DNA from 4 places in the Acidovorax sp. GW821-FHT10A04 genome. Region 2 is predicted to be linked to each of the others. Evidence: predicted binding sites of a transcription regulator. Region 2 holds the regulator's gene; each other region holds the start of a gene.

Region 1 (7,395 bases), on a different contig from region 2:
GCCAGCAGGTCGGCCGGCAGGTAGAGCGCCAGCAGCCGGTGCAGTTCGGTGTCGCTGTCGTAGAGGCTGGCGCCATGGCGGTCGGGCACGGGGTGGTCGTGGACCGCGTCGGATGGCGAAGAACGGGTGGGCATGGCGTGTCTCCTTTGCCGCGATTCTTGGCCGGTGATCAATTCTTGTCTAATATTGATTAGGTCTTGTTCATTCCGATTTGAATATCGGTAAAGGGTTTGCGATGGAACTGCGCCATCTTCGGTACTTTGTTGTCCTGGCCGAGGAACTGCACTTCGGACGGGCCGCCCGGCGCCTGGCCATCTCCCAGCCGCCGCTGAGCGTGGCCATCCGCCAGCTAGAGGATTCGGTGGGCGCGCAGCTGTTCGAGCGCAGCAGCAAGGCCGTGCGCCTCACGCCGGCAGGGCAGGCGCTGCAGGCCTCGGCGCTGAGCCTGCTGCAGGCGGCCCAGGAGGCCGCCACCGAGGCGCGCCAGGTGGCCCAGGGGGCGGCCGGCCGGCTGCGCATCGGCTTCGTCGGCTCCATGCTCTACCGCGGCCTGCCGCAGGCGCTGGTGCGCTTCCAGGCCGCGCACCCGGCCGTGCGGGTCACTCTGACCGAGCTCAACTCCGCCGAGCAGATGGCCGAGCTGCTTCACGACCGGCTGGACATCGGCTTTGCCCACACGCACCGCGTGCCGGCCGAGCTCGACTGCCGCCTGCTGGTGTCCGAGCCTTTCGTGGCCTGCCTGCCCGCAGGTCATCGGCTGGCCAGGAAGCGCGCGGTGGCGGTGGGCCAGCTCAAGGACGAGCCGTTCGTGCTGTTCTCGCGCAGTGCGTCGCCCGACTACCACGCGCGAATCCTCTCGGTCTGTGCCGACGCAGGCTTCTACCCCGAGGTGCGCATGCAGGTGCGGCATTGGCTGGCCGTGGTGTCCCTGGTGTCCCAGGGCATGGGCGTGGCCCTGGTGCCCGATGCGATGCGGCACTGCGCCCTGCCGGGTGCGGTGTTCCGGCCGCTGGCTGGTTCGGGCCGGCAGTCCGAGGCCTATGGGGTCTGGCAGGCGGCCTCGCGCAACGTGCTGGTGCCGCGCCTGCTCGAGGAGCTGGCGGCACACCCCGATCGCGCGGACCGGGAGGCAATCGACTGACTGGCAGGTCGCTCAGCCTTGCACGGCCTGCGCCAGGTCGTCCACGTGCACCATCAGCTCCCGCACGCAGCGCAGCGTGGGGTACTGCTGCAGCACGGGTTCCCACTGCGGTGATTCCAGCAGGGCCTGCCAGACGGGCTCCAGGTCCTGCACATCGGCCGGCCGGCCCTCGGCCAGTGCGGTGGCGAACGCCAGGCTCTGGGCGGCGCCGAGCAGCTGCATGCGGCTTGCGGCGGCAAGCAGGTGGGGTGTTGGCGGGGCGGGGGCGTCGGTGCAGTAGAGCACCGTGGCCCGCAGATCCGTGTCCGGCCTGTCCAGGGCGCCCAGGGAGGCGCCGCGCAGCCGCACTTCGCCCTCTCGGCTGAGGAAGGTGTACGCCGTGCCCGCGTCGGCATGGCCAAGCAGGCGCAGGCCGCGCCGCAGGCGCGAAAAATCGCTCGCCACGGCATCCACCGAGGCCTTGGCCTCCAGCAGCAGGCAGACATCCCAGGCCGGTGGCTGGCCCGCAGTGCCGGGGGCCTGGTGCAGCAGCACGGCATCCCATTCGCTCTTGGCGCGCTCGGCGCTGGCGGGGATGGAGGGCGGCACCCGCAGCGAGGTCACCACGCGCCAGGCACCGTGCGTGCCCTCGGCCCGGTCCAGTCGCTGCGCCAGAGCCTCCAGGGCCCGGGCGGCCAGGGTTTCCATGGCGGCACCGCGCTGCTGCGCCATGTCGCCATAGGCGCTGGCTTCGGCCGTGCCCGGGCGGGGGCCCTGCCGGTCGCGCAGGCGCTGGTAGGCCTGTACCTGCGGGTCGTCCTGCAGCGCGCCGGCGCGCTGCAGGCGTGCCAGGGCGGGGCCTTCCAGCAGCCGGGCCAGGCTGCGCTGCAGCGCAGGCGCATCGGCGGTCTGCGCCATGGCAAGCAACTGCCGCAGCGTATCGCCCAGTGCGGCCCACTGCCCGGACTCCGCCTGGGCGTGCAGGCGCTCCAGGGCCTCGCGCAGTGCACCGGGGTCGCAGTGCTGGCGCCTGGCGGGGTGTGCCACGGCATTGGCGCCCGCGCGCAGCTGCCGGCGGTCCTGCTCGGCGTGGTTCTGCAGGTCGATGCATTCCTGCACCTGCGGGGCCTGGCGTGCGAGCACAGTGGCTTGGTAGGCCGCGTCCCCATCCTCCGTGCGCGTGGCCTCGCGGATCAGGTGGGCCAGGGCCTCCAGGAACGACTGCCGCGTGGCCGCATCGGGGCGCTGCGCGCCGGCCCGGGCCCGGCGCACCTGTTCGAGGGCCAGGGCCATGGCGGCCGTGGGGCCGGCCTGGGGTCCTGCCTCAGGCTCTGCAGGCAGCCGGTAGCGGCGTGCAGCCGTGCGCAGCACCTGGTCGAGCAGGGGCGGGCGCAGAGGCAGGGACGGTGCCCCCGTTTCGGACATCAACCCGTGCCGCCTGTGGGCTCGGGTCCGGCGCCACGGTGGGACTTGGTCCAGTCGTAGGGCGAACCATCGGGCAGGAGCCGGGCTTGCACCGTGCTCACCCCGGCACGCCCCACGCTCTCGCTGAGTTCGCTGGAAAGGCTCACATGGCGCTTGCCGGCCTTGCGCTTGTCTTCGCAGAACTGCAGGGCCGGCATCAGCTGGCCCGGGTCGAAGACCTGCATGGCGGGAGTGCCGGGTGCTTCCAGCCAGTAGACAACGATGCTCATGGGCGACTTTCTTCGGGTTCTGCCCCCGATTCTCGCCTGCCTGTCGCGCGTTGGCTGGATGAGCCCGGGTTGGGCGGGCCTTACCTGGCCAGCGTCAGCGTGCCCTTCATCAGGCTGGAATGGCCCGGGAAGGAGCAGAACCAGGCGTAGGCCTCTCCTGCCTTGAGCCTGGCCACGTCGAAGCCCACCGCGTCGGCCTCGCCCCCGCCGATGACCTTGGTGTGCGCGATCACGCGGGTATCCCCGGCCTTGACGTAGGCCTTGTCCACACCGGCCGCCATGCCATCGGCAGCCACGCCCTGGGCGTCGGCCGCCTTGGTCAGCACCCAGTTGTGGCCCATGGCCGTCTTGGGCAGCTTGCCCACGTGCTTGAGCTTCACGGTGAACTGCTTGCAGCTGGCAGGCACGGCGATGCTCTGCTTGTTGAACTGCATGGCATCGTTGCCTTCGATCTCCACGTCGCAGGTGGCGGCCAGCGCCGGACCGGCGAGCAGGGCGGTCAGCAGCAGGGCGGCGGAACTCTTCATCATCATCCTGGTCGTCATTGTCGATTTCTCCATCGGTAAAAAGGCGCTTGCATGCCCGGCGAGGGAGGCCGGGCCTGGCGATGAGTGGACCACCGCTGGCCGCTGGGCTCCTTGATGTGCATCAACGGCGCGTGCGCCCTCTTGCAGCGGCAATCCGGTGGGGACAGGGGAAGGCCCGGTATTTCGGGACCCCGGCTTGAGCTAGCATGGTCCATGGCCGAGAACTCCCCACCCATGCCCCTGCGCGCCGAGCAACCCGGCCGCCGGCTGGGGGCATTGCTGACGGGCGCCAATGCCCTGCTTGCGGCGCTGCTGTGTGGCCTGGTTCTGTGGGTGCTGTCCTCTTCGCGGCAGAACCACGAAGAGCGAGCCCGCACCACGGCGGAAAGCCTGGTGGCGATCACCGGTGCCAACGTGGGCTCCGAGCTGGGCCTGATCGATGCCGTGCTCAGGATGACGATGGATGACCTCCTGCGCAGCGGATTTGGCTCGCGTGTGGCGGGCGACGACATCCAGCGCCTGCTCGATGAGCGGCGCCACCTGCTCCGGGGCGCCGAAGGCTTTCGACTGGCGGATGAGAAGGGCGCCGTGCGGTGGGGCAATCAGGTGGGAGGGGCGATGGTACCGTCCATCGCTGGCCGGGAATTCTTCCAGCAGGCCAGCCAGTCCGTATCGGGCGATCCCATCGTTTCCCGACCCGTGGTCTCGCAGGTCTCAGGCAACTGGGTGATCGTCATCGCACGCCCCCTGCGCGTGAATGGTCAGTTCGCGGGGGTCCTGTACGCGACCATCCGGGTGGACCACTTTGCACAGATGTTCCACGGCTACGAGCTGGGTGAGCGCGACGCCATCACGCTCCGGACGCGGGATCTGCGTTTCGTGGCATGGATGTCGCCCGGGAACGAGGTCCATGTCGAGATTGGATCGACCCAGGTCTCCGATGAGCTGCGGGCTACCCTGGCGATCAAGCCTTCATCCGGCGTCTACACGGCCGCTTCTGCGACCGATGGAGTGGAGCGGACGGTCGCCTACCGTGAAGTGCAGGGCTGGCCGTTCATCGTCTTTGCAGGGCTCAACAACCAGCATTTCTTCCAGCCCCTGGCGCAGGAGGCACGCACGCTGTCGCTGATGGCGGGGCTCATGTGGCTGCTGAGCTGCGCTGCCGCCATCGTGGTCTACCGGCTGGGGCTGCGCGAACTGGGCACCCTGCGCGCCCTGGAGGCGCAGAGCCGGCGCACACAGATCCTTTTGCGCGTGGCCGGTGACGGCATCCACATCATCGACCGCCAGGGACACCTGGTCGAGATGAGCGATTCGTTCGCGCAGATGCACCGATCTTCCCGGGAGGCGCTGCAGGGCAGGCATGTGTCCAGCTGGGATGCCAACCAGAACGAAACGGCCATCCGCGGCTGGCTGTCCAAAGTGCGTGATGGTGATCGGCAGCGTGTGGAGGTTCAGCACCGGCGGGCGGACGGCGAGGTCATCGATGTCGACTTGCACTGGCATGCGGTGGACATCGACGGACGGTTGCTGATCTTCGGCTCAGCCCGGGACATCACCGACAGGAAGCGCCTCTTGCAGCGTGTCGAAGAGTCCGCGGCGCGCATGCAAGACCTCTACGACCATGCACCCTGCGGGTATTTTTCACTCGATGCCGATGGCGGTGTCGTACACATCAATGCCACCCTGCAGCAATGGCTGGGCAGCACGCCCCTGGACTCCCATACCCGCTTCAGCGAGCTGCTGCAGGGCGAGCACCGCCAGCGCTTCCATGACCACTTCCTCATGCTCACCCTGCAGGAGCGGGCGCCCGAGATCGAGGTCGAGCTGGCGCCGCCGGGCGCTGCGCGCCGCTTCGTGCGCATCAACTCCACGGCTGTGCGCGATGGACAGGACGGGCAGGGCAACTTCCTGATGAGCCGCACCGTGGCGGTCGATGTGACGGCGCAGCACGAGGCGCTGCGCCAGGTACAGGCACTGCTGCACGAGCAGTCGGCCATGCTCAACAGCGACCTGGTGGGCATGCTCAAACTCAGCGGCCGCACCATCACCTGGAAGAATGTCGCCATGGAGCGCATGCTGGGCTATGGGCCCGGCGAACTCGAGGGGACCGAGGTCCAGGCCCTGTATGCGCGCGGAGAGGACTACCGCAACGTGGAAGAGGCCGCCGCGCTGCGGCTGGGCCGGGGCCAGAACTACCGCACCGACGTGCGCCTGCAGCACAGGAGCGGCGAGGCCATCTGGGTGGACCTGAGCGGAGTGGGCCTGTCCGACAGCGAGACCTTCTGGATGGCGGTGGACATCTCGGCGGCCAAGCGGGCGCATGCGCAGATGACGCACGTAGCCTTCCACGATGCGCTCACGCAATTGCCCAACCGCCTGCTGCTGGTGGACCGCCTGCGCCAGGCCCTGGCGGCGGCGCAGCGGGCCGGCCACGGGGTGGCGGTGTGCTTCTCCGACCTGGATGGATTCAAGGCCGTGAACGACCAGTTCGGGCACGATGCGGGTGACCAGCTCCTGGTCGAGCTGGCCCGGCGCATCTCCGGCAGCATCCGTGCATCGGACACGGCGGCGCGCATCGGGGGAGACGAGTTCGTGCTGGTCCTCACGCCCGTGGCCGGGGACGAATGGCGTGCCGTGCTCGATCGCCTGATGCAGGCGGTTTGCCAGCCCGTGCACCTGCCGGCCTCCGGCGCGACCGTGCGCGTGGGCATGAGCATCGGTGTCGCGCTGTCGCAGGGGCGGCTCGACGCGCAGGAACTGCTGGCCGAGGCGGACGAGGCCATGCTGCAGGCCAAGCGGTCCGGAAAGCACCGCGTGCAGCTGGCGCAGGTGGTGCAACCGCTGTCTTGAGGCCTCGCGGGGGGACTACGCGGGCAGGTACTGGCGCAGAAAAAGTTCCAGTTCATCGGCCGGCAGCGGCCGGCTGAACAGGTAGCCCTGGGCCTCGTCGCAGCCCTGCTCGCGCAGGAAGGCCAACTGGCCTGGCGTTTCCACGCCCTCGGCGGTGGTGCGCATGCCCAGTGCCTGGGCCATGCGGATGATGGCGCTCACGATGGCGCGGTCGTTGCCGTCATCGCCCAGGTCGCGCACGAAGGACTGGTCGATCTTGAGCTTGAAGATCTGGAAGCGCTTGAGCTGGCTCAGCGACGAGTAGCCGGTGCCGAAGTCGTCCATGGACATGCGCACCCCGCGCGAGTGCAGGCTGTCCATGGTGGCCACGGCCGAGTGCGGATCGTCCACGGCCACGCCCTCGGTCAGCTCCAGCTCCAGGCAGTCGGGCGGCAGCTCGAAGATGGTCAGGATGCGGCTCACCAGCTCGGGCAACTGGGGCTGGCGGAACTGGATCGCCGAGAGGTTGACCGCCATGGTCAGCCCCGGAAAACCGTTGGCGTGCCAGTCCTTGAGCTGGGTGAGGGCGGTGCGCAGCACCCATTCGCCGATCTGCAGGATCTGGCCGCTGTCCTCCGCGATGGGGATGAACTCGGTGGGCGAGATGCTGCCCATCTGCGGGTGGTCCCAGCGCAGCAGGGCCTCCACGCTGTGCACCTGGCCGGTGGCCAGGTGGATCTGGGGCTGGTAGTGCAGGTACAGCTGGCCGCGCTCCAGCGCGCGGCGCAGCGCGTTCTCGACCTGCAGGGCGCGCACCGACTGGGCCTGCATCTCGGGCGTGAAGAAGCGGAAGGTGTTGCGCCCGTCGAGCTTGGCGCGGTACATGGCCACGTCGGCCGACTGGGTCAGCGTGTCGAAGTCGGCGCCGTCCTGCGGGAACAGGGCCACCCCCATGGACGGCGCCATGGTCAGCTCGTGGTGGTCGATCTGGTAGTGCTGGCGCGAGGCCTCCTGCAGCTTGCCGGCCACGCGCGCGGCCCCGTGGGCATTGGCGCCCGGCAGCAGCAGGATGAATTCGTCGCCCCCCAGGCGCGAGACGGTGTCCTTGTCGCGCACCACGGCGCGCAGGCGCTTGGCGATCTCCACCAGCAGGGCGTCGCCCACGCGGTGGCCCAGCGAGTCGTTGACATGCTTGAAATGGTCCAGGTCCAGGAAGATCAGC
Region 2 (7,395 bases):
GGCGGACTCCCAACGTGGTCGCGCCTCCCCTCAAAGGAACAGGATGACCCGCTCCCCCGCTGCCCGCGAGCAGCAGGCCATCATGCGCTGGTTGGCCTGGCGCTCGGTCTTGGTGAGCACCTTGTCGCGGTGGTCGATGTCGCCGCCGGCCACCTGCACCTCGCAGGCGCCGCACAGGCCCTCGCCGCAGTCGCAGGGCACATCCACGCCCGCAGCCTGCAGCGCCTGCAGCAGGGTCTGGTGGCGCGGCACTTCGATGGTGAGGCCCGAGTCCTTGAGCTCGGCGGTGAACGCGTGCTCCTTGCTCGGGTCCAGCGCCGCGTTGTCGGTGCTGAAGTGCTCGAAGCGCAGCACGCCCTCGGGCCAGTGCTCGGCCAGGGTTTCGAGTTCGGCGATCAGCCGGTCCGGCCCGCAGGCGTAGACGCGGGTGGCGCCGTCCACGTGCCGCAGCAGCGCGGGGAGGTCCATGCGCCGGCCCTCGGCCTTGATGTGCAGGGTGGCATGGCCGGCGTGGTCCTTGAGCACGCGGCTCAGCAAGGCCATGTTCTGGCGCGAGCGGCCCGCGTAGTGCAGCTCGTACGACAGGCCCAAGGCCTTGAGCCGGTCCGCCATGGCCAGGATGGGCGTGATGCCGATGCCCGCGGCCAGCAGCACGTGGTGAGCACCTGCTTCGTCGATGCGGAACAGATTCTTGGGCCCGGCCAGCTGGATTTCGTCGCCCGGCTGCAGGGTGTCGCAGAAGTGCCGCGAGCCGCCGCGCCCGCCTTCCTCGCGCTGCACCACGATCTCGTAGCAGCCCGGGTGCGCGCCCGCGCCGCACAGCGAGTACTTGCGCCGGTGGCCCCCGGCGATCAGGTCGATGTGCGAGCCTGCAGTCCAGGTGGGCAGGGGCGTGCTGCCTGCGGCGGCGATGATGAAGCGGTAGAGGCCATCGCCCTCGGCCAGCTTGTCCTTGACGACCACGGCGCGGGCGATGCCGTCCTTGGGCGGTGGGCCGATCTGGAACTTGGCGAGGACGGCAGGTGCCTTGTCGGCTTGGCGCTCGGGGTTCTGCAGCGGATCCCACTGCACCCACAGCGCCGACGGGCCGCGGAACGAGGTGTTCGACAGGAACTCGAATTGCTGCCCGTCGACGAGTGCGATGTGCGGCAGGCGGCGCACGAATTCCTCGAGGAAGATGCGCATCTGCATGCGCCCGATGTTCTTGCCCATGCACTGGTGCGCGCCGTAGCCGAAGGTCAGGTGCTCCACCGCATTCTCGCGGTGCAGGTCCACCCGGTCCGGGTCCTCGAAGTGGCTGGCGTCCGCATTGGCCGAGGCCTGGAACAGCAGCAGCTTGCCGCCCTTGGGGATCTTCACGCCGCCGACCACGGTGTCGCGCGTGGCCATGCGCCGCCAGGCGATGATGGAGCCCGCGACGCGCAGGCATTCCTCCACCGCGTTGGGGATCAGCGCGGGCTGTGCGCAGATCTCCTCCCAGGCATGGCGGTGCGAGAGCAGGGTCATGAAGGCGTTGGCCGTGGCGTTCGACGTGGTCTCGTGCGCGGCGGCCAGGATGGCCATCATCATCGAGCGCAGGTAGGACTCGGTCACGATGTCCGGGTGCGCGTGGTGCTGGCGGATGGAGTCGTACATCCAGCCCTCGCCGTCGGGGCTGGCCATCATGGTGTCCAGGATGCCCTGGGCCGTCTGCCAGAAGCGGCCCACGTTGTGGGCAATCTCCAGTTGCTCCTGCGCTGTGGGCCGGCCCCAGGTATTGAGGGTGTGCGCCACAGCGAAGTTGCGCAGCTGCTCGGCCCCTTCGTCCGGCACGCCGAGGAAGTGCAGCGCAATGGTCAGCGGGATCTCGTAGAACATCTCCGCCACGAGGTCCGCGCGGCCCTTGTCCACGAAGCGGTCCATGTACTTGCGCGCCAGATCGCGGATGGGCTGCTCGTAGTCCATCAGGCGCTCGGGCATGAAGGCGTCCATCAGCAGGCGCCGGCGCGCCATGTGGTCGGGCTCGTCCTCGTTGACCATGGTGCGGTTCATCGCGAAGCCATAGCTTTTCAGGATGGCCAGCACCTCTTCCGTCGCGGGCGTGATCTTCTCCAGCGCGACCGAGGGCGAGAACAGGAGGTTATCGCGGAACACCGCCTTCACGTCCTCGTAGCGCGTCACCACCCAGTAGCCCAGCTCGGGGCTGTAGAAGACCGGCTCCTCCTCGCGTGCCCAGCGCACCACCTCGGCCGGGTTCTGCTGGTAGCTGGGGGCGAACGGGTCGAACGCCGCGGCGCGCGCGCTCACGGGGCAGCCCGTGGGGCTTTGGAGGGCGGCGGCCATCGCCGCATGGTCGACCGGGCAACGGGAGGCGTTGGCGGGGGCAGTCATCGTGAATCTCCTTTTGCGTAAATGTATTACGCAATATGATTGCAAAGATTCGGGTTTACCCTGGATTGCCTTGGTAGCCCATGGCCCGGCTGATGAGACGCGCCTCCTGCAGCAAGGCGGGGCAGATGGCGCCATCGGGCCGCAGGTCGAAGCCGCCCGTGGCGCCCAGGGTGGTCAGGCAGGCGCACACATTGCCAGTGGCGTCGAAGACCGGCGCGGCGAGTGCGCTGATGCCCTTGAGCAGCGAGTCATTGGCCATGGCCCAGCCCCGCGCGCGCACCTGCTGGCGCAACTGCTCCACCGGCCGGGTGCCGTCGAGCTGCGAGCGCCGCTCGGCAGAGGCCTCGGCCAGCTCCTGCTCGGCCATGTCGATCACCAGCCGGTCGTTGGAGAAACCCAGGAACACCCGGCCCGTGGCCGACCACAGCGTGGAGAGCACCGAGCCCGCGCGGATGTTCACCGTGACGGGCAGGGTGGGCTCTTCCATGCGCAGCACGGTGGCCCCCTTGTTGCCCATCACGGCCAGGAAGGCGGTGACTTCCAGTGCCTGGCGCAGCCTTTGCAGGGAGGCCTCGCCCAGGCGGATGGGATCGCACTGGCGCAGGGCCGCCAGGCCGATGGCAATCGACTCCTGGGCCAGGTAGTAGTGCTGGTTGACGGGCGATTGTTCGACAAAGCCCTGCTGGCACAGGCTGGCCAGGTAGCGGTGCACCTTGGCGGGGCTTTCATCGACTTCGGCGGCCGTGGCGGTGAGGCTGGCCGCGCCGCCCAGGCGGGTCAGCGCCTTGAGGACGCTGAGCCCCATTTCGGCGGACTGGACCCGTTGCCGGCGGTCGGCCACCCGGGCCGTGGAAGGGGATGTGCTCATGGTGTTTTGGTGGTGGACCTAGGGTAAACGCTGCCCCGGCTTATTACGCATAGCGGAGTAACATCACGCAGATATTAATCCCCTGAGGTGCAGACATGTTGAAGAATCGACGCTTGTTGGCTGGAATGCTCGCCCTGCCGGCATTGCTGGCATGGGCCGCCCCGGCCAGCGCGCAAACCTACCCGGCCAAGGCCATCCGCTGGCTGGTGCCGTACCCGGCGGGCGGCGGTTCCGATTTTCTCGCGCGCACGGTGGGCCAGCAGCTCTCGACCCAGATCGGCCAACCGGTGTTGATCGACAACAAGCCCGGGGGCAACACGGCGATTGCCGCCGCCGAGACCGGCCGCGCCGCGCCCGATGGCTACACCATCCTGTCGGCCGACAACGGCACCATGGTGTTCAACCCCGCGCTGTACAGCAAGCTCAGCTACAACCCCAGCAAGGACCTGCTGCCTGTGACGCTGATGGGCAAGTTCCCGATGATCCTGGTGGTCAACCCAGGCGCCGACTTCAAGGACGCCAAGGACTTCGTCGCCAAGGCCAAGGCCAAGCCCGGCGCCATGAGCTTCGGCTCGGCCGGCGCGGGCAGCCCGCACCACCTGGCGATGGAGTTGCTCAAGGTCGATGCCGGCCTGTTCATGACCCACATCCCCTACCGCGGCGCTGCGCCCGCGCTGACCGACCTGGCCGGCGGCCAGATCCCCGCGATGATGGTCGACCTGGCCGCCGGCGGAGCCTTCATCAAGGCCGGCAAGGTGCGCCCCCTTGCTGTGGCCAGTGCCAAGCGCCTGCCGCAGCTGCCCGATGTGCCGACCTTCGCCGAGTTGGGCTTCAAGAACGTCGAGGCCTCGGCCCAGGTGGGCATCGTCGCGCCCGCAGGCACACCGGCGGACGTGGTGGCCTCGCTGCAAAAACAGGTGGCTGCGGCCATCAACCAGCCTGCGGTCAAGCAAAAGCTCATCGACTTCGGCATCGAGCCGGTAGCCAGCACCCCGGCCCAGTATGCGGACCTGATCCGCACCGAGACGGACCGGTGGCACAAGCTGATCAAGGCGCAGCGCATTTCGCTCGATTGAGGAGGGAGCACGCACGCTCCCGCCAAGACCCCTGGGCCGCTGCAGGTTTGCGCCGGGCAGGGGCCATCGGGCCACTCCCCGCTACAGTGGAGCCCAGCGGTTCCGTCCGCCACGGGGAGTTTCATGCTGTCCTGCCATTCCCATCATCGTCTGGACGCGGCCATGGGCCGGCGCGCCGTGCTGGGTGCCGGCCTGGCCTTTGCCACGCTGCGCGCCTGGGCGTCCCAGGATTCGCAAGCCGAGGCCCTGCTGCGCGAGGGTGGGGTGGTGGCGGCATTCCGCCATGCCCTGGCGCCGGGTACCTTCGATCCACCGGGGTTTCGCCTGGGCGATTGCAGCACGCAACGCAACCTGAACGACCAGGGCCGTGCGCAGGCTAGGCGCACGGGTGCATGGTTCAAGGAACGCCAACTGCAGCCGGCCAGGGTGCTTTCAAGCCCCTGGTGCCGCTGCATCGACAGCGCCACGCTGGCATTCGCCGCGCCCCAGGTGTGGCCCGCGCTGGGCTCCCCGCGCGGCACGCCCGAGACCACGGGCGCCGAGCATCTGCGCGAACTGCGCCAGGCGCTGGTATCTGTATCCGAGCGCCCCGGCCGTTTCGAGGCCTGGTTCACCCACATGTTCGTGCTGTCCGACCTGGCGGGCGGCAACACCAGTTCCGGCGAGGCGCTGATCCTGCGGGTCGACCGCAGCGGCAAAGTCGAAGTGCTGGCCCGCCTGCAGGTTCCCGGCTGAAGGTTCAGCTACAGGTCTGCGAATTGACGATGCGCTTGAGCGCATCGGTATCGAGGATGCGCACGTGGCGCTGCTTGACCTCGACGATGCCGTCCTCGACGAACTTCGAGAAGGTGCGGCTCACGGTTTCGAGCTTGAGGCCCAGGTAGCTGCCGATCTCCTCGCGCGTCATGCGCAGCACCAGCTCGGACTGCGAGAAACCGCGTGCATGCAGGCGTTGCACCAGGTTCAGCAGGAAGGCCGCCAGGCGCTCCTCGGCGCGCATGCTGCCCAGCAGCAGCATGACGCCGTGCTCGCGCACGATCTCGCGGCTCATGATCTTGTGCACGTGGTGCTGCAGGGCCGTGACCTCGCGCGAGAGTTCCTCGATGCGGTCGAAGGGCATCACGCAGACCTCGGCATCCTCCAGCGCCACGGCGTCGCAGGTGTGGTGGTCGTTGACGATGCCGTCCAGCCCGATGATCTCTCCCGCCATCTGAAAGCCCGTCACTTGGTCGCGCCCATCCTCGGTGGCCACGCAGGTCTTGAAGAAGCCGGTGCGGATGGCGTACAGCGAGGTGAAGGTCTCGCCGTTGCGAAACAGCGTGCCGCCGCGCTTGACCTTGCGCCGCGTGGCCACGATCTCGTCGATGCGCTCCAACTGGGCGTCGTTCAGGCCCACGGGCATGCACAGCTCGCGCAGGTTGCAGTTGGAGCAGGCGACTTTGATGGTGAGCGGGTTCATGGGGGCAGCAGCTGTTGGGGGTTGCGAGCGGATCGCATCCGGCGAGAGGAGCGTGGTGGTGGCTGACATGAATCAAATTGTGGGCCCTGTGGGCCTCGCAACACTTGATCCAGGTCAAGGACGGGGGCGCAGGCCTGCGGCAAAGTGCATATCCAACAAGGAAACGCTCCCCATGACCGCTGTGACGCCCGAACTCCTGACCCGTTTCGACGTGCCGGGCCCCCGCTATACCTCCTACCCCACGGCCGACCGTTTCGTCGAGGCTTTTGGCGAAAGCGACTATGTGCTGGCCCTGGCCCAGCGCAAGGCGGGCACGCCGGGCAAGGCGCTGCCGCTGTCGCTGTATGTGCACATTCCGTTCTGCGAGTCGCTGTGCTACTACTGCGCCTGCAACAAGATCATCACCAAACACCACGACCGGGGCGACGTGTACCTGCGCTACCTGGCGCGCGAGGTGGAGCTGCACACGGCCCACTGCGGCACGGGCCAGGTGGTGAGCCAGCTGCACCTGGGCGGGGGCACGCCCACCTTTCTGTCGGACGACAAGCTGCGCGAGCTGATGGCGGTGCTCAAGCGCAGCTTCACGTTTGCGCCGGGCGGCGAATACTCGATCGAGGTGGACCCGCGCACCGTGACGGCCGAGCGTCTGGCGGTGCTGGCCGAGCTGGGCTTCAACCGCCTGAGCTTTGGCGTGCAGGACTTCGATGCCGACGTGCAGAAGGCCGTGCACCGCGTGCAGCCGGCCGGGCAGGTGTTCGTGCTGGTGGAGGCGGCGCGCAGCCTGGGCTTCGAGTCGGTCAACGTGGACCTGATCTACGGCCTGCCGCGGCAGACGCCCGAGTCCTTCGACCGCACGCTGGAGCAGGTCAAGGCCCTGCGGCCCGACCGCATCGCCCTGTATGCCTACGCCCACCTGCCTGAGCGCTTCAAGCCGCAGCGGCGCATCGTGCCGGCGGAGCTGCCGGCGGCGCCTTCCAAGGTGGCCATGCTCTCGCGCTCGCTGCAGCAGTTCATGGACGCCGGCTATGTGTACGTGGGCATGGACCACTTCGCGCTGCCCAGCGACGCGCTGGCCGTGGCCAAGCGCCAGGGGCGGCTGCACCGCAACTTCCAGGGCTACAGCACGCAGCCCGACTGCGACCTGATCGCCCTGGGCGTGTCGGCCATCGGCCGGGTGGGCGCCACCTACAGCCAGAACGCCAAGACCCTGGACGAGTACTACGACCTGCTGGACCAGGGCCGCCTGCCCGTGGTGCGCGGCCTGGCACTGAACCGCGACGACCTGGTGCGCCGCGCCGTCATCATGGCGCTGATGTGCCAGGGCGAGCTGCTGTTCGAGTCCATCGAGGCGGGCTGGCTGATCGATTTCAGGCGCACCTTCGCGGCCGAGCTGGAGCAACTGGCGGGCCTGCAGGAGCAGGGCCTGGTCAGCGTGACCGACGAGGGCATCTTCGTCTCGGCCATGGGCTGGTTCTTCGTGCGCGGCATCGCCATGGTGTTCGACCGCTATCTTCAAGCGGACCGCAACCGCGCCCGCTTCTCCCGGATCATCTGACCATGCTGGCCACCCTGGGCTGGACAGCGCTGCTCATGGGCCTGGCCGGCGGCCCGCACTGCCTGGC
Region 3 (7,395 bases), on a different contig from region 2:
GTCGCCAATGCGGTGGGCATCGCCAAGGCCAGCCTGTACAAGCATTTCTGCAGCAAGGAAGAGCTGTGCAGTGCCGCCATGGTGCAGATCCTCGCGAGGGTGCGCACCTACCTGGCGGCGCTTCCGGCCGAGCTGCCGGCCCATGAGAAGCTGCGTGCCCTGGTGCGCTGGTCGCTCGAGCGCCTGCTGACCAACGAGATGCCGCTGCTGCCCAGCCGCAACTCGTCGCTGCGCGCCGTGCTCATGGCCGACAAGGATTACCTCGATGGCCTGGTCATCGTGAGCGACCAGATCGGCGAGTGGATCACCGAAGCCCAGGCGCAGGGCGTGATCAACCCCACGCTGCCGCCGCTGGTGGTGCTGTACACGCTGTATGCCCGTGCCTGCGACCCGGTCGTGACCTTCCTCAAGGAAGGCGGCCAGTACTCCGACGCCGAGATCGTCGACCTGGTGCTGCGCACCTGCTTTGACGGGCTCGTAGCCCGCTGACCCGCTGACGCCACCAGGGGCGCGCTGGCGCGGCCCGTGGCTCAGTGCGAAATCACCAGCTTGCCGAAATGCTGCCCGCCTGCTGCGAGGTGGGCATAGGCCTCCCGCGTGTCGCCGATGCCGAAGACGCGGTCGATGACCGGCACGATGCGGTGCGCCGCAATCGCCCGCGCGGCTTCGGCCAGGTCGGCCACCGAGCCGGTGTTGTTGCCCACCACGCGCAGCGCCTTGACGATCACGGGCAGCAGATCCACCGGGGCCGAGGTTCCGCCCACGAAACCCACCGTGAACACCGTGCCGCCCATGGCAGCGGCCTGCAGCGAGTGGGCGATGGTGGCCGCGCCCACCGTCTCCACGACCAGGTCGGCCCCATGCCCCGCGGTGAGTTTGCGCACCTCCTCGTCCCAGGCGGGCGTGGCGCGGTAGTTGATGAGGTGGTCTGCGCCGAGCCGGCGTGCACGTTCGAGCTTCTCGTCGGACGAGGAGGCGAGGATCACCGTGGCGCCCGATGCCTTGGCGAACTGCAGCGCAAAGATGCTCACGCCCCCCGTCCCCAGCAGCAGAACCACCGAGCCGGGCCGCACCCCTGCCGAGCGCACGGCATTCCAGGCCGTGGTCGCAGCGATGGGCAGCGTCGCGCCGTGGGCGAAGTCCAGGTGCGCCGGCAGGGCCACGAGGCTGGCGGCGGGCACGGCCACGTAGTCGGCGAGCGATCCGGGCAGCGTCAGCCCGCGCATGGCGGCCACATGGCGCGGCGTGATGGCTCCCCCCTGCCAGTGGGGCATGAAGTGCGGAATCACCCGGTCGCCCAGGGCCAGGCCGCTGACGCCGTCTCCCAGTGCCGCCACCTCACCGGCCCCGTCGGCCACCGGCACCATCGGAAAAGCGGGCACCGGAAAGCCGCCGGTGGCGACGGCCACGTCCAGGTAGTTCAGTGCGGCGGCGCGCAGGCGCACCAGCACCTCGCCCGGACCGGCCACCGGGTCCGGCAGGTCGGTGGCGCGCAAGGCGGTGAGCGAGGGGGCGGTCAGTTCGATGGCTTTCATGGCGGTTGCTTTCAGGGATGCGGTGGTGGTGAAGTGGCCGCCAGTGTGATTTCAAATTGGCAGCGGATAAACTGCGAATTCATTGATTGATTTGAAATCAGGAGTGCGCAATGGACGTGTTCGACAGCATGCAGGTCTATGTGCTGGCGGTCGAGAAAGGCAGCCTCAGCGCTGCCGCGGTGGCCTGCGGTATCTCGGCCACGATGGCGGGCAACCACCTGCGCACGCTGGAAAAGCGGCTGGGCATGCGGCTGCTGCAGCGCACGACCCGGCGCCAGCACCTGACGCCGTTTGGCCAGGACTACTATGTGCGCTGCAAGGAAATCCTGCGGCTCGTGGCCGAGACCGATGCCCAGGCACAGAACCAGCAGCTCGCCCCGGCGGGCAGGTTGCGGGTGACGGCCCCGGTCACGTTCGGTACCGACGCCCTGATGCCGGCGCTGCCGGCCTACCTGGATCGCTATCCCGAAGTCAGCATCGACGTGTCGCTCTCCGACCGCGTGGTGGACCTGGTGGAGGAAGGCTTCGAGGCCGCGATCCGCGTTGGCGAGCTGCCCGATTCAGCGCTGATCGCCCAGCCGCTGGCCCCGTACCGGTTGATGGTCTGCGCCTCCCCGGCCTATCTGGAACGGCGCGGTACACCGCGGCAGCCGCAGGACCTGAGCCAGCACGAGTGCCTGTCTTTCGCGCCCACCGCCCTTGCGCACTGGCGCCTGGCGGACGGGGAGGGCAGCAGCAGCCGGGTGCCGGTTTCAGGGCGCCTGCAGGTCAACCAGGGCCAGGCGCTGCGGGTGGCGGCCGTGCACGGCCTGGGCATCGTGCTGCAGCCAGCCATCCTGCTGCAGGCGGACGTGCAAGCCGGGCGCCTGGTCCAGCTGTTCCCAACCCATGAACTGCCCAGCCGGCCGATGAACGTGGTGTACCTGCCGGACCGCTACCGCTCGGCCAGGCTGCGCAGCTTCGTGGACTTCCTGGTGGAGCGGTTTCGCTGACGGCAGGCACACGCGAAAACGCCCGGCATGCCGGGCGTTCTAAGGTTGTGCAGGGGCTCAGCGCACCAGCAGCACCGGCACCTTGCAGTGCGCCAGCACCTGGGTCGTGACGGAACCCACGACCAGGGTGGCGAGGGCGCCGTGGCCGTGCGAGCCCATCACCAGCAGGTCGTAGCGACCGGAGTCGGCCACCTTGGCGATGGTTTCGCCGACATGGCCGACCTTGACGATGGTCTTGGCCTGCACGCCCTGGCGGGAGATGAACTTGACGACCGGGGCCAGGACCTTGTCGGCCTCCTCGGCGTGGTAGGTGTCCACGGCCTCCTTGCCCAGGGCCGAACGGGCGCGGGCGGGCAGGGGGGCCTGCACGGTGAGCACCGTGTAGTCGTGTTTCGGGCCCAGCAGCTCCTCGTGCGCAGCGAGGTAGGCGAGCATTTTTTTCGTGTAGGCGCTGCCGTCGACAGCGAGCAGGATGTTCATTCGAGTTCTCCTAGTTGGTATGACAGACCGTACCTTGCGCTGTCGGTTGTTGTCTTGACCTGTGTCAGGCTTTTCGATCCTGCGCTTGGCAAGGGAGCGGCTCCCTCGCCAGGCCATCATACGGTCACGCAGTAGCGGGGCCGGAAGGTTTCCTGTTCCCCATTGCGGGCATAGCCCAGCGGGTTGGCCACCACGCGGCATTCCCAGGGGCTGCCATCGGCGCGCACGCCCTGGGCGATGTAGTCGCTGGGCGCATGCAGGTGGCCGTGGATCCAGACCTGGGCATCCTGCAGCAGCTCGTCGAGCACATTGCAGAAGCCCGCCGTGCCGGGCACCACGCCGTAGCGCGGGTCGGCACTGCGCAGGCTGGGCGCGAAATGGGTAATGGCCACCGTGGTGCCGTCGAAGGGCGTGGCCAGCGCCCCGCGCAGCCACTCGGTACACGTGAGCGCCAGCTCCCGCATGGGTTCGGCCAGGAAGGGCTCGCCGTCCTTGGTGCCGCCGGTCTTGCGCAGGTAGTGGTTGGCCGCGCGGAAGGCCTTCCCGCGCAGCTTCAGGCGCCGCGCCAGGTCGGTCACCTGGGCATCGTCGGCCAGCGCGTCGTAGTCGGCCCACAGCGTGGTGGCCACGAAGCGCACGCCATCGAGCACCAGGGTCTCGCGCTCCAGCATGCGGATGCCCAGGCGCTCGCAGGTGGCGCGCAGGCGTTCGTGGGCGACATCGAAGTCGAGCGCGTCGTACTCGTGGTTGCCGGGCACGAAGAGCACCGGCGTCGGCCAGCCCGCGAACTGCGGCAACGGGGAAAACCGCGCCAGGCCGAAGTCCTCGTCCTGCATGCGGCCGCCCTCCTGGTAGGAGCCGATGTCACCCGCCAGCACCAGCAGGTCGGCGCCCGGCGCAGGCTCGGGCATGAAATCGGGGTTGGCTTCGAGGTGCAGGTCGGACAGGATCTGGATTTGCATGGACCCCGCAGTCTAAGGCGTGATGCCGAACGACGTGCCCGCCGAATGGCCGGGCTCTCCCTGCGGAAACGCACGCCGTGCCGAACGCGCCAGCGCCGACAGCAGCCAGCCCATGGCCGCCTCCTGCGTGCTGTTGCGGCGCCACAGCGCGTCCACGTGCACCGGCGGCACGTCGAAGGGCAGGCTGCGCTGCACCAGGGCGTCGGCAATCCCGGTCACCGGCACGAAGTGGCGCGGCAGCACGGTGAGCATGTCCGAACCCGACACGACGCGGCCGGCGGTGAAGAACTGGTTCACCGTGAGCACCACGCGCCGGCGGCGCCCGAGTGAGGCCAGCGCTTCGTCGATGAAGCCGAAGGGCCGGCCCGAGAAGCTCACCAGCATGTGGCGCGCCTCGCAGTAGGCATCGAGCGTCAGCGGCGCATCGGCCAGCGGGTGGCCCTGGCGCATCACGCACATGTACTCGCTGTCGTACAGGCGCCGGCTCTCGAACGAGACCATGCCACCCGATTGCGCACGCGCCGTGAGGTCGGCCAGCACGGCCGGGAAGTAGCCCACGGCCATGTCGGCGGCCTCTTCCTCGAGCAGGCGGCGCGGGTCGCGCGTGGTCAGGGGCACCACGCGCACTGCGACACCGGGTGCCTCGCTTTCGAGGATTTCCACCAGGCCGGGCACCAGCGTCGCACCCGTGGCATCGGCCATGGCCAGCACAAAGGTGGATTCGGCCGTGGCCGGATCGAAGCGGCCGGGCGACAGCGATTCCTGCAACTGCGTGAGCGCGTCGCGGATGGGCGGCCACAGGGCCAGGGCCCGGGGCGTCGGCTCCACGCCCTGGCCGCTGCGCACCACGAGGTCGTCGCCCAGCACCTCGCGCAGGCGGCGCATGGCATTGCTCACGGCCGGCTGGGTCAGCGAGAGCTTGTGCGCGGCCTTGGTCAGGCTGCGCTCGGCCATGACTTCGTCAAAAACCCGGAGCAGGTTCAGGTCGAGCGAGCGGAAGTTGAGGCGGCTGGGCATGGCGTCAAATCATCACGAGTGTGAATATCAATGATTCAACATATAAATTTGAAAGACTAAAGGGTAAACCCTAGTATTGCGCCATCGCCCGGGCAATGTCGCCAAAAGCGCTGAATAGGGGAACCGAAATGACCAATTTTGTACACGTGGACTATCCAACCGAACATCCAGGCGTGGTTCGCGCCGAAAACGCCGCCGCTGCCCTCAAGGGCATCGCCGCGGGCTTCGACAGCGCCCGGGGCGCTGCTTCCCTGATGCTGGCCGCCGTGGTCTCCGGCCTGCTGGTGCTGGCCAACCAGGTGGTCGATAGCTGGACCGAAGGCCACCTGCTATCGGCCTGGGTCGTGCTGTGGCTGGTGGCATTCGCCGCCCTGGCCCTGCTGTCGGCACCGGCCCGCCGTGCCGGCCTGGCCCTGCGTGCCGGTGTCACCCGCTGGGCCGAAAGCCAGCGCCATGCCGCCGAAGACCGCCGCACCTGGCAGGTCGCCCTGCGCGATCCGCGCATCATGGCCGAGCTGAACCACGGCCTGACCGACATCCGCAAGTTCTACTGAGCCGCCGCTCCTGCCCCCGGGCAGGGCCCACCTCGACCTTCAAGCCGTGGCATGCCACGGCTTTTTTGTGGCCGACTACCCAGGGGGAGGCCGGCAACATCACTGCAGTGAATGGCGGTAATTCAAGATATAAACTTGATAACACATGGGGTAAACCCTAAGATTCAGTCACTCGCCCGGCAATGTCGCCACAAGCGCTGATAAGGGGAAACCAAATGACCAGTTTTGCACACGTTGACTATCCAACCGAACACTCGGGCGTGATCCGCGCCCAGAACGCCGCTGCCGCCATCAAGGGCATCGCAGCTGGCTTCGACAGCGCCCGTGGCGCCGCCTCCCTCCTGCTCGCCGCCATCGTCTCCGCCCTGCTGGTGGTGGCCAACCAGGTGATCGACACCTGGAGCGAAGGCCACCTGCTGGCCGCCTGGATGGTGCTGTGGCTGGTGGCGTTCGCCGCCCTGGCCCTGTTGTCGGCCCCTGCACGCCGTGCCGCAGCCGCCCTGCGCGTGGGTGTTGCCGGCTGGGCCGAAAGCCACCGCCGCGCTGCCGAAGACGAGCGCACCTGGCAAGTTGCCATCCGCGACCCACGCATCATGGCCGAACTGAACCACGCCATGGGCGTGCGCACGGTGAACGACCTGCGCGCCGGCTACTGAGCGGGCACTTCTCCTGCCTGCCGCACGACGGCTGGTGGAATCTGAAAAAAGCCGTGGCATGCCACGGCTTTTTTCATGGGCGCTTGCGGGCCGTGGTGGGACGCGGGACGTGGAAACGGACAAAATAATCGGGGCGCATGTCGAAAAAGCCGAGGCGACGGCGTCCTTGGTGCACCGGAATCCCTGGCGTGCCAAGCCGCACCGGGCGGTTCCGGAGTCTTGACGTTCACCACTTCCAAGGAACCACCATGAAGTACATGCTCCTGATCTACAGCGACCCCCAACGCGAGCCCGCCTACGGCACGCCCGGCTTCCAGGCCATGATGGCCGGCTACTTCGCGCTCAGCGCGAAGATGCGGGACGATGGCGTCCTGGTGGCCGGCGATGGACTGCAAGGGATCGAAACCGCCACGTCGCTGCGCATCCGTGGCGGCAAGGTGGAAACCATGGACGGCCCGTTTGCCGAAACGAAGGAACACCTGGGCGGCTACTACGTGGTCGAGGTGCCCGACCTGGATGCGGCCCTGAAGTACGCGCAGGCCGTTCCTACCGCAAGCTATGGCACCGTCGAGGTGCGGCCGCTGATGGTCTACGACACGGCGGCCTGAGCCAGCCGCATTGCCTGGCCGCCGACCATGGGCCCATCCGCCTCTGCAGCGGTCGCCGTGACCCAGGCCCTGAACCGCCTGGCACGCGAGGACCGGGGGCGGCTGATGGCGGCGCTGATCGCCCGGCTCCGGGACTTCCAGCTGGCCGAGGATTCGCTGCAGGACGCCATGGAGTCGGCGGTGTCCCATTGGAGCCGTTCCGGCATCCCGTCGTCGCCCCTGGGCTGGCTGCTGCGCGTGGCCTACCGCAAGGCGCTGGACCGCATCCGCAGCCACCGGACGGCCGACCGGATCGGCGACAGCCTGCTGGTGCTTGCGGGCGGCGAGGCCCACGAAGTGGAGACCGACGAGATTCCGGACGAGCGCCTGCGCCTGATCTTCACCTGCTGCCACCCGGCGCTGGAGCAGAAGTCGCAGGTGGCGCTCACATTGCGCGTGGTGGCCGGCCTGTCCACCGCGCAGATCGCCCGGGCCTTCCTGGACCAGGAAGCCACGATGGGCCAGCGCCTGTCGCGTGCCAAGGCCAAGATCGCCGCGGCGCGCATCCGCTATGCGGTGCCGGAGCCGGCCGAATGGCCCGAGCGCCTGGCC
Region 4 (7,395 bases), on a different contig from region 2:
TGCCCTGTGCCTGGTGCTGGCGGTGACGCCGCTGCGGGTGTTGACCTCCACCCCGCAGATGGCGCGCTTTCGGCGCATGTTGGGGCTCTTTGTCTTCTTTTACGCTCTGCTGCACCTGCTGTGCTACAGCTGGTTCGACATGGGCTTCGAGGTGGCGGACATCGCCGCGGACATTGCCAAACGGCCGTTCATCCTTGTGGGGTTTGCCGCCTTCGTGCTGCTCGTGCTGATGGCGGCCACCTCGTTCAACCGTGCCCTCCGGGCGCTGGGTGCCAAGCGCTGGCAGGCGCTGCACCGCACGGTGTATGCCGTGGCAGGTCTGGCGGTGTTGCACTTCTTCTGGATGCGTGCGGGCAAGAACGATTTTGGCGAGGTGGCGGTGTATGCGGCCATTCTCGCGATGCTGCTGGGCTGGCGCGTGTGGCAGGCCGCGCGCCGGCGGTCGGTGAAGGCCGGTACCGCTGCCGCGGCGTCGCGCTGAATTTGCGTGTCAGCCCACGGCCCGCAGGGCGGGGCGCATCTGGCGGGTGACGGGGTCGATGTGCGCAGTGGGGATCTGGTAGGCGCGGTCGTCGAAGAGGTCGATGCCGCACATGAGGTTCTCCACCCAGTCGAAGAAGTCGTTGATGGCCTGCTTGCCCAGGATGGGCGCACCGTGCTGCGGCACCAACATGGAAATGTCCAGTTGCCGCACCATGCGCACCCACAGGCGCAGGATCTTGTTGGACACCATGTAGCGGCGGTGGAAGCCCTCCATGCGCGGAATGTGCGCGGCCAGGTCGGTGACGGGAATGCTGGCTTCCGCCCCCGATGTCATTGACACCGCCAGGTCGCCTGTGAACAGGATGCGGCTCACCGGGTCGTAGAAGTGGAAGTTGCCTTCCGAGTGCAGGAAGTGGGCCGGCAGCAGCAGCAGTTCGTTGCGCCCCAGGGGCAGGTGGCCACCACTGTCGGGCACGCCGATCACGCGGTTCTCGGTCTTGCCGACCTTGGTGAAGTGGGGCGCAAAGCGCTCCCAGACGCGCGAGATCACGAGCGAGGCCTTGGTGCTGGTCATCCAGCGATCCAGCGAGGCAATGATGTCCGGGTCGGCGTGCGAGGCAATCAGGTAGGACAGCTTGTGCGGCGCAAAGTGCTTGGTCATGCCGATGAACAGCTCGTTGAACGCGAGGTTGCCGCCCGGATCGATGATGGCCCCGGTGCCGTCGTCGACGATCAGGAACTGGTTGGCCTGCACCGCCTGTCCGTCCTCCTCGATCAGGTCGGTGAACATCAGGCAGGTGTGGTTCTTGTCTCGGTACAGTTCGATGGCCATGGCAATGCTGCAGTGCAGTGAAAAACCGACTGTAGGACGGGGCATGGCCAAGCGGCTTGATGGAAATCAAGCCATGGGCAATCAGGGGTCTGGGGACACCGGGTTCCCTGAGATGGGGTCAGCGCGCGGTAGAAGCGGGTGCCTGGGGTGCTGACGTGGCCGTCGAGGGAGTGGCGCCCGGCGTGAGCGTTTCGGGCAGGGTGGCGCGTTGTGCAGCGGCGGGGCCGGAGGGCAGGTACAGCGGCCCGCGCTGGCCACAACCGGCGATGGCCGCCGCACTGGCAGCAAGGACAAGCGTCCTGACTAGAATTTGGGATGCTTTCAACATGCGCAAATTGTAATGACTGACCTTGAATTCCAGGACCACGCCGAGAAACTGCTGGCGGCTGTCGAGCGCAGTTGCGATGAACTCAATGACACGACCGACGCCGACATCGACAACCAGCGCTCGGGCGGCATGATCACGCTGAGCTTTGCGAACCGAAGCCAGATCGTCATCAACCTGCAAAAGCCGCTGCACGAGGTGTGGATGGCCGCCAAGTCCGGTGGCTACCACTACAAGTTCGATGGTTCGGTGTGGCAGGACACCAAGGGGAGCGGTGAGTTCTTTGCCCGGCTGACCGAGGACGCGTGCACACAGTCGGGGATGCCGCTGGTCTTTTCCGCCTGACACGCCGGCAGCGCTGAAAGAACGGGCAGCGAAAAAGAACAAGGGCCGCACACGGCGGCCCTTGCTTCAGACGCTGGCTATCAGTTGCGGAACAGATCGAGGATTCGGTTGCGCTCTTCCGTGGGCGGTGGCGCATGCGGTGCCACATCGGGACCGCCGGTGGTGCGCTGCTGTTCCTCCAGCCCGACGCTGGCAATGCCTGCGTTGCGTGCATATTCCTCGTAGAACCATTCTCCGCCCACATTGACCACGCCGGGAGGAACGACCGGCTCGGTCACGGGGACGCCCTTGAGCGCGCGCTCCATGAAGCTGATCCACACCGGCAGGCTCAGGCCGCCACCGGTTTCGCGGCTGCCCAGGTTGCGCGGCGTGTCGTAGCCGATCCAGGTCACCGCAGCGATGGTCGACTGGTAGCCCGCGAACCAGGCATCCACCGAATCATTGGTGGTGCCGGTCTTGCCACCGATGTCCGAACGCTTCAGTGTGCCCTGGGCGCGTGCGGCGGTGCCGGAGCGGGTGACTTCCTGCAGCAGGCTGTTCATCACGAAGGCATTGCGCGCGTCGATGGCGCGCGGGAGCTCGGACACTGCGGGCGGCGTGACTTCGGAGATCACGCGGCCCTTGTGGTCGGTGACCTTGGCGATCAGCCAGGGGTTCACGCGGTACCCGCCATTGGCGAACACTGCGTAGGCCGAGGCCATCTGCAGCGGGGTGACCGAGCCCGCTCCCAGCGCCATGGTCAGGTAGGCAGGGTGTTTTTCCGCATCGAAGCCGAAGCGCGACACCCATTCCTGCGCAGTCTTGGGGCCGACGGCCTGCAAGATGCGGATGGAGATCATGTTCTTGGACTTCGCCAGGCCTGTGCGCAGCGTCATGGGGCCGTCGTACTTGCCGTCGTAGTTCTTGGGCTCCCAGGGTTGGCCGCCGGTGGTGCCGGCATCGAAGAACAGCGGAGCGTCGTTGACCACCGTGGCGGGTGTGAACCCCTTCTCCAGGGCCGCCGAATAGATGAACGGCTTGAAACTGGAGCCCGGCTGGCGCCAGGCCTGCGCCGCGTGGTTGAACTTGTTTTTGTCGAAGTCGAAACCACCGACCAGGGCGCGGATGGAGCCGTTGCGCGGGTCGAGGGCCACGAAGGCGCCTTCGACCTCGGGCAGCTGGGTGATCTCCCAGGCGCCCTTGGGGGTCTTGACCACGCGGATCACGGCGCCACGGCGGATCTTGATGTTGGGCGGTGCCTTGTCGCTCAGGCCGGACTGCGCGGGCTTGAGGCCATCGCCCGAGATCTCGAGGTTGTCGCCATTGGCACGGGCGGCAACGATCTTGCGGGGGCCGGCTTCAAGCACTACGGCCGCCATCACGTCGCCGTTGTCGGGGTGGTTGGCCAGAGCATCGTCGACGGCGTCTTCGACTTCCTGGGCGGCCGTGGGCAGCACCACGAACTTTTCGGGGCCGCGATACTGCTGGCGGCGCTCATAGTCCATGATGCCGCGGCGCAGTGCGGTGTAGGCCGCCTCCTGCTCCCCTGCGTTCAGGGTGGTGTACACGTTCAGGCCGCGGGTGTAGGCCTCGTTGCCATACTGCGTGAAGATGAGCTGGCGCGCCATCTCGGCCACGTATTCGGCATGGATGCGCGTGTTGTCCGGGCCGCTGCGGATCTTGAGGTCTTCCTTCTTGGCGGCGGCGGCTTCCTGAGCGGTGATGAAGCCGTTCTCTTCCATGCGCTCGATGATGTAGAGCTGGCGCGAGCGGGCCCGCTTGGGGTTGCTGATGGGGTTGTAGGCAGAAGGCGCCTTGGGCAGGCCGGCCAGCATCGCCGCCTCGGCAATCGAAATGGATTTGAGAGGCTTGCCAAAGTAAGCCTCTGCAGCCGCAGAAAATCCGTAGGCACGGTTTCCCAGGTAAATCTGGTTCATGTAAATCTCAAGGATCTGGTCCTTGGTCAGCATATGTTCCAGTTTGAATGTCAGTAATATTTCGTAAATTTTGCGAGTAAATGTTTTCTCCGAGGAGAGATAAACATTGCGCGCCACCTGCATTGTGATAGTGGAAGCCCCCTGGCTTTTGACGCGGCCGAGATTGGCCAGGCCGGCGCGGACCACGCCCTTGTAGTCCACACCGCCATGCTGGAAGAAGCGCGAGTCCTCGATGGCCAGCACGGCGTCCTTCATGACCTTGGGGATCTCCTGGATCGGGGTGAGGTTGCGCCGCTCTTCACCGAATTCACCCAACAGTGCTCCCTCGGAGGAATAGACCCGCAGAGGCAGCTTGGGGCGGTAGTCCGCCAGATCCGAGATGTCCGGCAGGTTGGGATAGGCCACCGCCAGTGCCACGGCAATGGTCAGCAGCAGGCCAAGCGCACCCGCAACCGCAAGGCCCGTGGTCCAGAGTACGAAGCGAAGCAGCCAGCGAAGCCAGGTGGGGCGGGAAGGCGCGGAAGCGGTCGTCGAAGAGTCGGTTGGCTTTTGCTGTGGAGAAGAGGGCGGCGGCATATCGCTCCGATTGGTGGAGACGCCATTATAAAAATCTCGGGCCTCTTTCAGTGGAAACGGCTCCAAGGCTCCGACCAACGGTCTCGGCGGCCGCTTTACGGTCTTGCAATTGCGCCGAGTCTGCCCAACCGATCGTGTGGTTTTGGCAACGCTCTGAACGGTTCAGATGGGGAAAATTCTTTGCCGGTGAACTACCTTACTGATAGCATTCATGTGAAGTGTTAAGTTTTGTTGCGTCATTTTGACAAGTTACAGGGGACCAATCTTGATCTCAACGGGATCTTTGTTCAGTCGCCAGGCTGCGCCTCTGCTGGGTATCGACATCAGCTCATCCAGCGTCAAGTTGGTCGAGTTGGGGCGGGACAAGGCGGGAGGCCTGGTCCTTGAGCGCTGCGCCATCGAGCCGCTGGAACGCGGCTGGATCACCGATGGCAATATCGAAAAGTTCGACGAAGTGGCGGAAGCCCTGCGTCGCCTCGTCAAGAAAAGCGGCACCCGCACCAAAAATGTGGCGCTGGCTTTGCCGCCTTCTGCGGTGATCACCAAAAAGATCACGTTGCCCGGCGGCATGACCGAGCAGGAGCTCGAAGTCCAGGTCGAGTCTGAAGCAAATCAGTACATTCCTTTCTCTCTGGACGAGGTGAGCCTGGACTTTTGTGTCATAGGCCCCAGCAAGAGTTCCCCGGGTGATGTGGAAGTGTTGATTGCCGCATCCCGCAAGGAAAAGGTGCAGGACCGCCAGGGCCTCGCAGAAGCTGCCGGTCTGAAGCCGGTGGTGGTAGATATTGAGTCCAATGCCTCGCGCCTCGCCGCAGGCCGTTTGATCGAGGCATTGCCCAACAAGGGTGTAGATGCCCTGGTGGCATTGTTCGAGGTGGGCGCCGTGACCACCAGTATGCAGGTCATCCGAAATGAGGAAGTGGTCTATGACCGCGACCAGGCATTTGGTGGCGCGCAACTGACCCAGCTGATTGTTCGGCAGTATGGTTTCTCGGTGGAAGAGGCCGAGAACAAGAAGCGCAGTGGCGATCTGCCCGAGGATTACCAGGCGGCGGTGCTGCGTCCTTTTGTGGACAACATGGCCCAGGAAATCGGACGGGCGCTGCAATTCTTCTTTACCAGCACGCCCCACAACCGCATCGATCACATCGTCTTGGCGGGCGGTTCGGCCCCGCTGCCAGGGTTGACGGAAGCAGTCACCCAGCAGACAGGCTTTGCCTGCAGCCTGGCCAATCCCTTTGACGGCATGGAAATTGGCAACTCGGTGCGGCTCAAGAAGATGGTGCGCGAAGCGCCTTCCTACCTGACATCGTGCGGCCTTGCCATGCGGAGGTTTCTGCAGTGATCTTGATTAACTTACTTCCCCACCGGGAAGCCGCCAGAAAACGCCGCCGCGAAGGATTTCAGGCGACGATGGTGGCCTCTGCCATTGTCGGCCTGCTGGTTGCCGGCCTCATCTATTGGGTGTTGCAAACATTGATTGCAGACCAGCAAGCCAAGAATGGGGTCCTCAAGACTGAAATTCAAATGCTTGAAGGTCAGATCAAGGAAATTGCGAATATCGAAGAGGAAATTGCTGCACTGCGTGCGCGTCAGAAGGCCGTGGAGGATCTGCAGGCTGATCGCAACCTGCCTGTTCACTTGTTGACGGAGTTGGTCAAGCAGCTGCCTGACGGCGTGTATGTGACCAATCTGAAGCAGACCAACCAGTCGATCGAAATCAAGGGGGTTGCGCAATCCAATGAGCGTATTTCGGAGATGCTGCGCAACCTGTCCAACAACACGCCATGGTTGTCCAAGCCTGAACTGGTGGAGATCGTGGCAAGCAACGTGGCGCTATCACCACGGGACACCCGGCGCGTAGCGACGTTCAACCTTCGCTTCCAATTGGTGAAATCCAGCGAAGCGCGCAAGTCGATGGAAACAGCGGCAAGCTCTGCTAAAGGCTGATGACCATGGCAAAAAACAAAGTCCAAAAAGTCAACGTATCTGAGCAGTTTGCGAGCCTGCAGCGCCAGTTCACCAACCTGGATACCAAAGATCCTTCTTTGTGGCCTCCGCTTCCTCGGTATATCCTGTGCCTGTTCATCGCGATTGCGGTAGCGGCTGCACTCTGGTTTGTCAAACTGACGGATTATGAGGCGGAGCTGCAGACGGAAAAGGCAACGGAGTTGTCGCTGCGCGAAGACTATAAAAAGAAGCTCCAAAAGGCGGTGAGCCTGGATGCCTTGAAGAAACAGCGCGAGCAGGTTCAGCAATACGTCATTCAGCTAGAAAAGCAGCTGCCGAGCAAAGCGGAAATGGCAGCGCTTCTTTCAGATATCAACCAGTCCGGCCTGGGGCGAAGCCTGCAGTTCGAGCTCTTCCGGCCGGGCCAGGTTGTGGTGCGCGAGTACTATGCTGAATTGCCCATTGCAGTCCGGGTGACGGGGCGTTATCACGACATGGGGGCATTTGCCTCGGATATCGCACACTTGTCGCGTATCGTTACGTTGAACGATGTGGCGATTGCTGCGCCGCAAGGCAAGGACAAAGAGCGTGATATAGCCAATGGGGTTCTCACGATGGACGCCACAGCGAGGACTTTCCGGTATCTAGACACTGAGGAAATCCAAGCGCAGCGCAAAACTGCAGCGAAGGGGGCTGCAAAATGAGAGCTCAAAAAAGCATTTTGTTGCTTACCTGTATTACGCTGCTGAGCGGTTGTGTGGCCTCTGGCGAGGACGAGGTGCGGCAGTGGATCAGTGAAGAGCGTGCGCAGGCCAAGCCACGCGTGACTCCTATTTCAGAGCCTAAGCAATTCAAGCCTGAGGCCTATGCGGTGGACGCGCAGCTGGAGCCATTCAATCCTTTGAAGCTGACTCAGGCTTTGCGCAGGGATTCCGCGCAACTCGCTTCCAATGCCGCTCTGATCGCGC

The links. The regulator FNR, encoded in region 2, switches genes on or off when oxygen is low (the NO sensors DNR and NnrR bind a similar motif). The targets are predictions, from matches to a motif close to TTGATNNNNATCAA.
Region 1: a site for FNR is predicted at 3,453-3,466, ahead of azu (azurin). Genes of this name have one in related genera too.
Region 3: a site for FNR is predicted at 3,062-3,075, ahead of AC07PF_RS07385 (universal stress protein). Genes of this name have one in related genera too.
Region 4: a site for FNR is predicted at 1,372-1,385, ahead of AC07PF_RS01155 (oxygen-binding di-iron domain-containing protein). Genes of this name have one in related genera too.

What each region holds. Positions count from the first base shown of each region.
Region 1 covers NZ_JBWKNZ010000013.1:116,136-123,530, forward strand. The annotation lists gene AC07PF_RS24510 (acyl-CoA dehydrogenase family protein) at 1-134, opposite strand, end outside; gene AC07PF_RS24515 (LysR family transcriptional regulator) at 236-1,141, shown strand; gene AC07PF_RS24520 (3-deoxy-D-arabino-heptulosonate 7-phosphate synthase) at 1,154-2,545, opposite strand; gene AC07PF_RS24525 (hypothetical protein) at 2,545-2,814, opposite strand; gene azu (azurin) at 2,895-3,359, opposite strand; gene AC07PF_RS24535 (diguanylate cyclase domain-containing protein) at 3,555-6,194, shown strand; gene AC07PF_RS24540 (EAL domain-containing protein) at 6,210-7,395, opposite strand, start outside.
Region 2 covers NZ_JBWKNZ010000006.1:189,998-197,392, reverse strand. The annotation lists gene AC07PF_RS14990 (cytochrome P450/oxidoreductase) at 31-2,370, opposite strand; gene AC07PF_RS14985 (IclR family transcriptional regulator) at 2,426-3,238, opposite strand; gene AC07PF_RS14980 (Bug family tripartite tricarboxylate transporter substrate binding protein) at 3,334-4,314, shown strand; gene AC07PF_RS14975 (histidine phosphatase family protein) at 4,477-5,049, shown strand; gene fnr (fumarate/nitrate reduction transcriptional regulator Fnr) at 5,054-5,773, opposite strand; gene hemN (oxygen-independent coproporphyrinogen III oxidase) at 5,946-7,328, shown strand; gene AC07PF_RS14960 (sulfite exporter TauE/SafE family protein) at 7,331-7,395, shown strand, end outside.
Region 3 covers NZ_JBWKNZ010000002.1:641,278-648,672, forward strand. The annotation lists gene AC07PF_RS07370 (TetR/AcrR family transcriptional regulator) at 1-489, shown strand, start outside; gene AC07PF_RS07375 (zinc-dependent alcohol dehydrogenase family protein) at 531-1,535, opposite strand; gene AC07PF_RS07380 (LysR family transcriptional regulator) at 1,646-2,527, shown strand; gene AC07PF_RS07385 (universal stress protein) at 2,585-3,007, opposite strand; gene AC07PF_RS07390 (metallophosphoesterase) at 3,124-3,969, opposite strand; gene AC07PF_RS07395 (LysR family transcriptional regulator) at 3,982-4,986, opposite strand; gene AC07PF_RS07400 (hypothetical protein) at 5,115-5,540, shown strand; gene AC07PF_RS07405 (hypothetical protein) at 5,756-6,196, shown strand; gene AC07PF_RS07410 (YciI family protein) at 6,445-6,804, shown strand; gene AC07PF_RS07415 (RNA polymerase sigma factor) at 6,832-7,395, shown strand, end outside.
Region 4 covers NZ_JBWKNZ010000001.1:227,055-234,449, reverse strand. The annotation lists gene msrQ (protein-methionine-sulfoxide reductase heme-binding subunit MsrQ) at 1-481, shown strand, start outside; gene AC07PF_RS01155 (oxygen-binding di-iron domain-containing protein) at 491-1,315, opposite strand; gene lptM (LPS translocon maturation chaperone LptM) at 1,434-1,643, opposite strand; gene cyaY (iron donor protein CyaY) at 1,656-1,985, shown strand; gene AC07PF_RS01140 (penicillin-binding protein 1A) at 2,066-4,477, opposite strand; gene AC07PF_RS01135 (pilus assembly protein PilM) at 4,743-5,822, shown strand; gene AC07PF_RS01130 (PilN domain-containing protein) at 5,819-6,427, shown strand; gene AC07PF_RS01125 (type IV pilus inner membrane component PilO) at 6,433-7,131, shown strand; gene AC07PF_RS01120 (pilus assembly protein PilP) at 7,128-7,395, shown strand, end outside.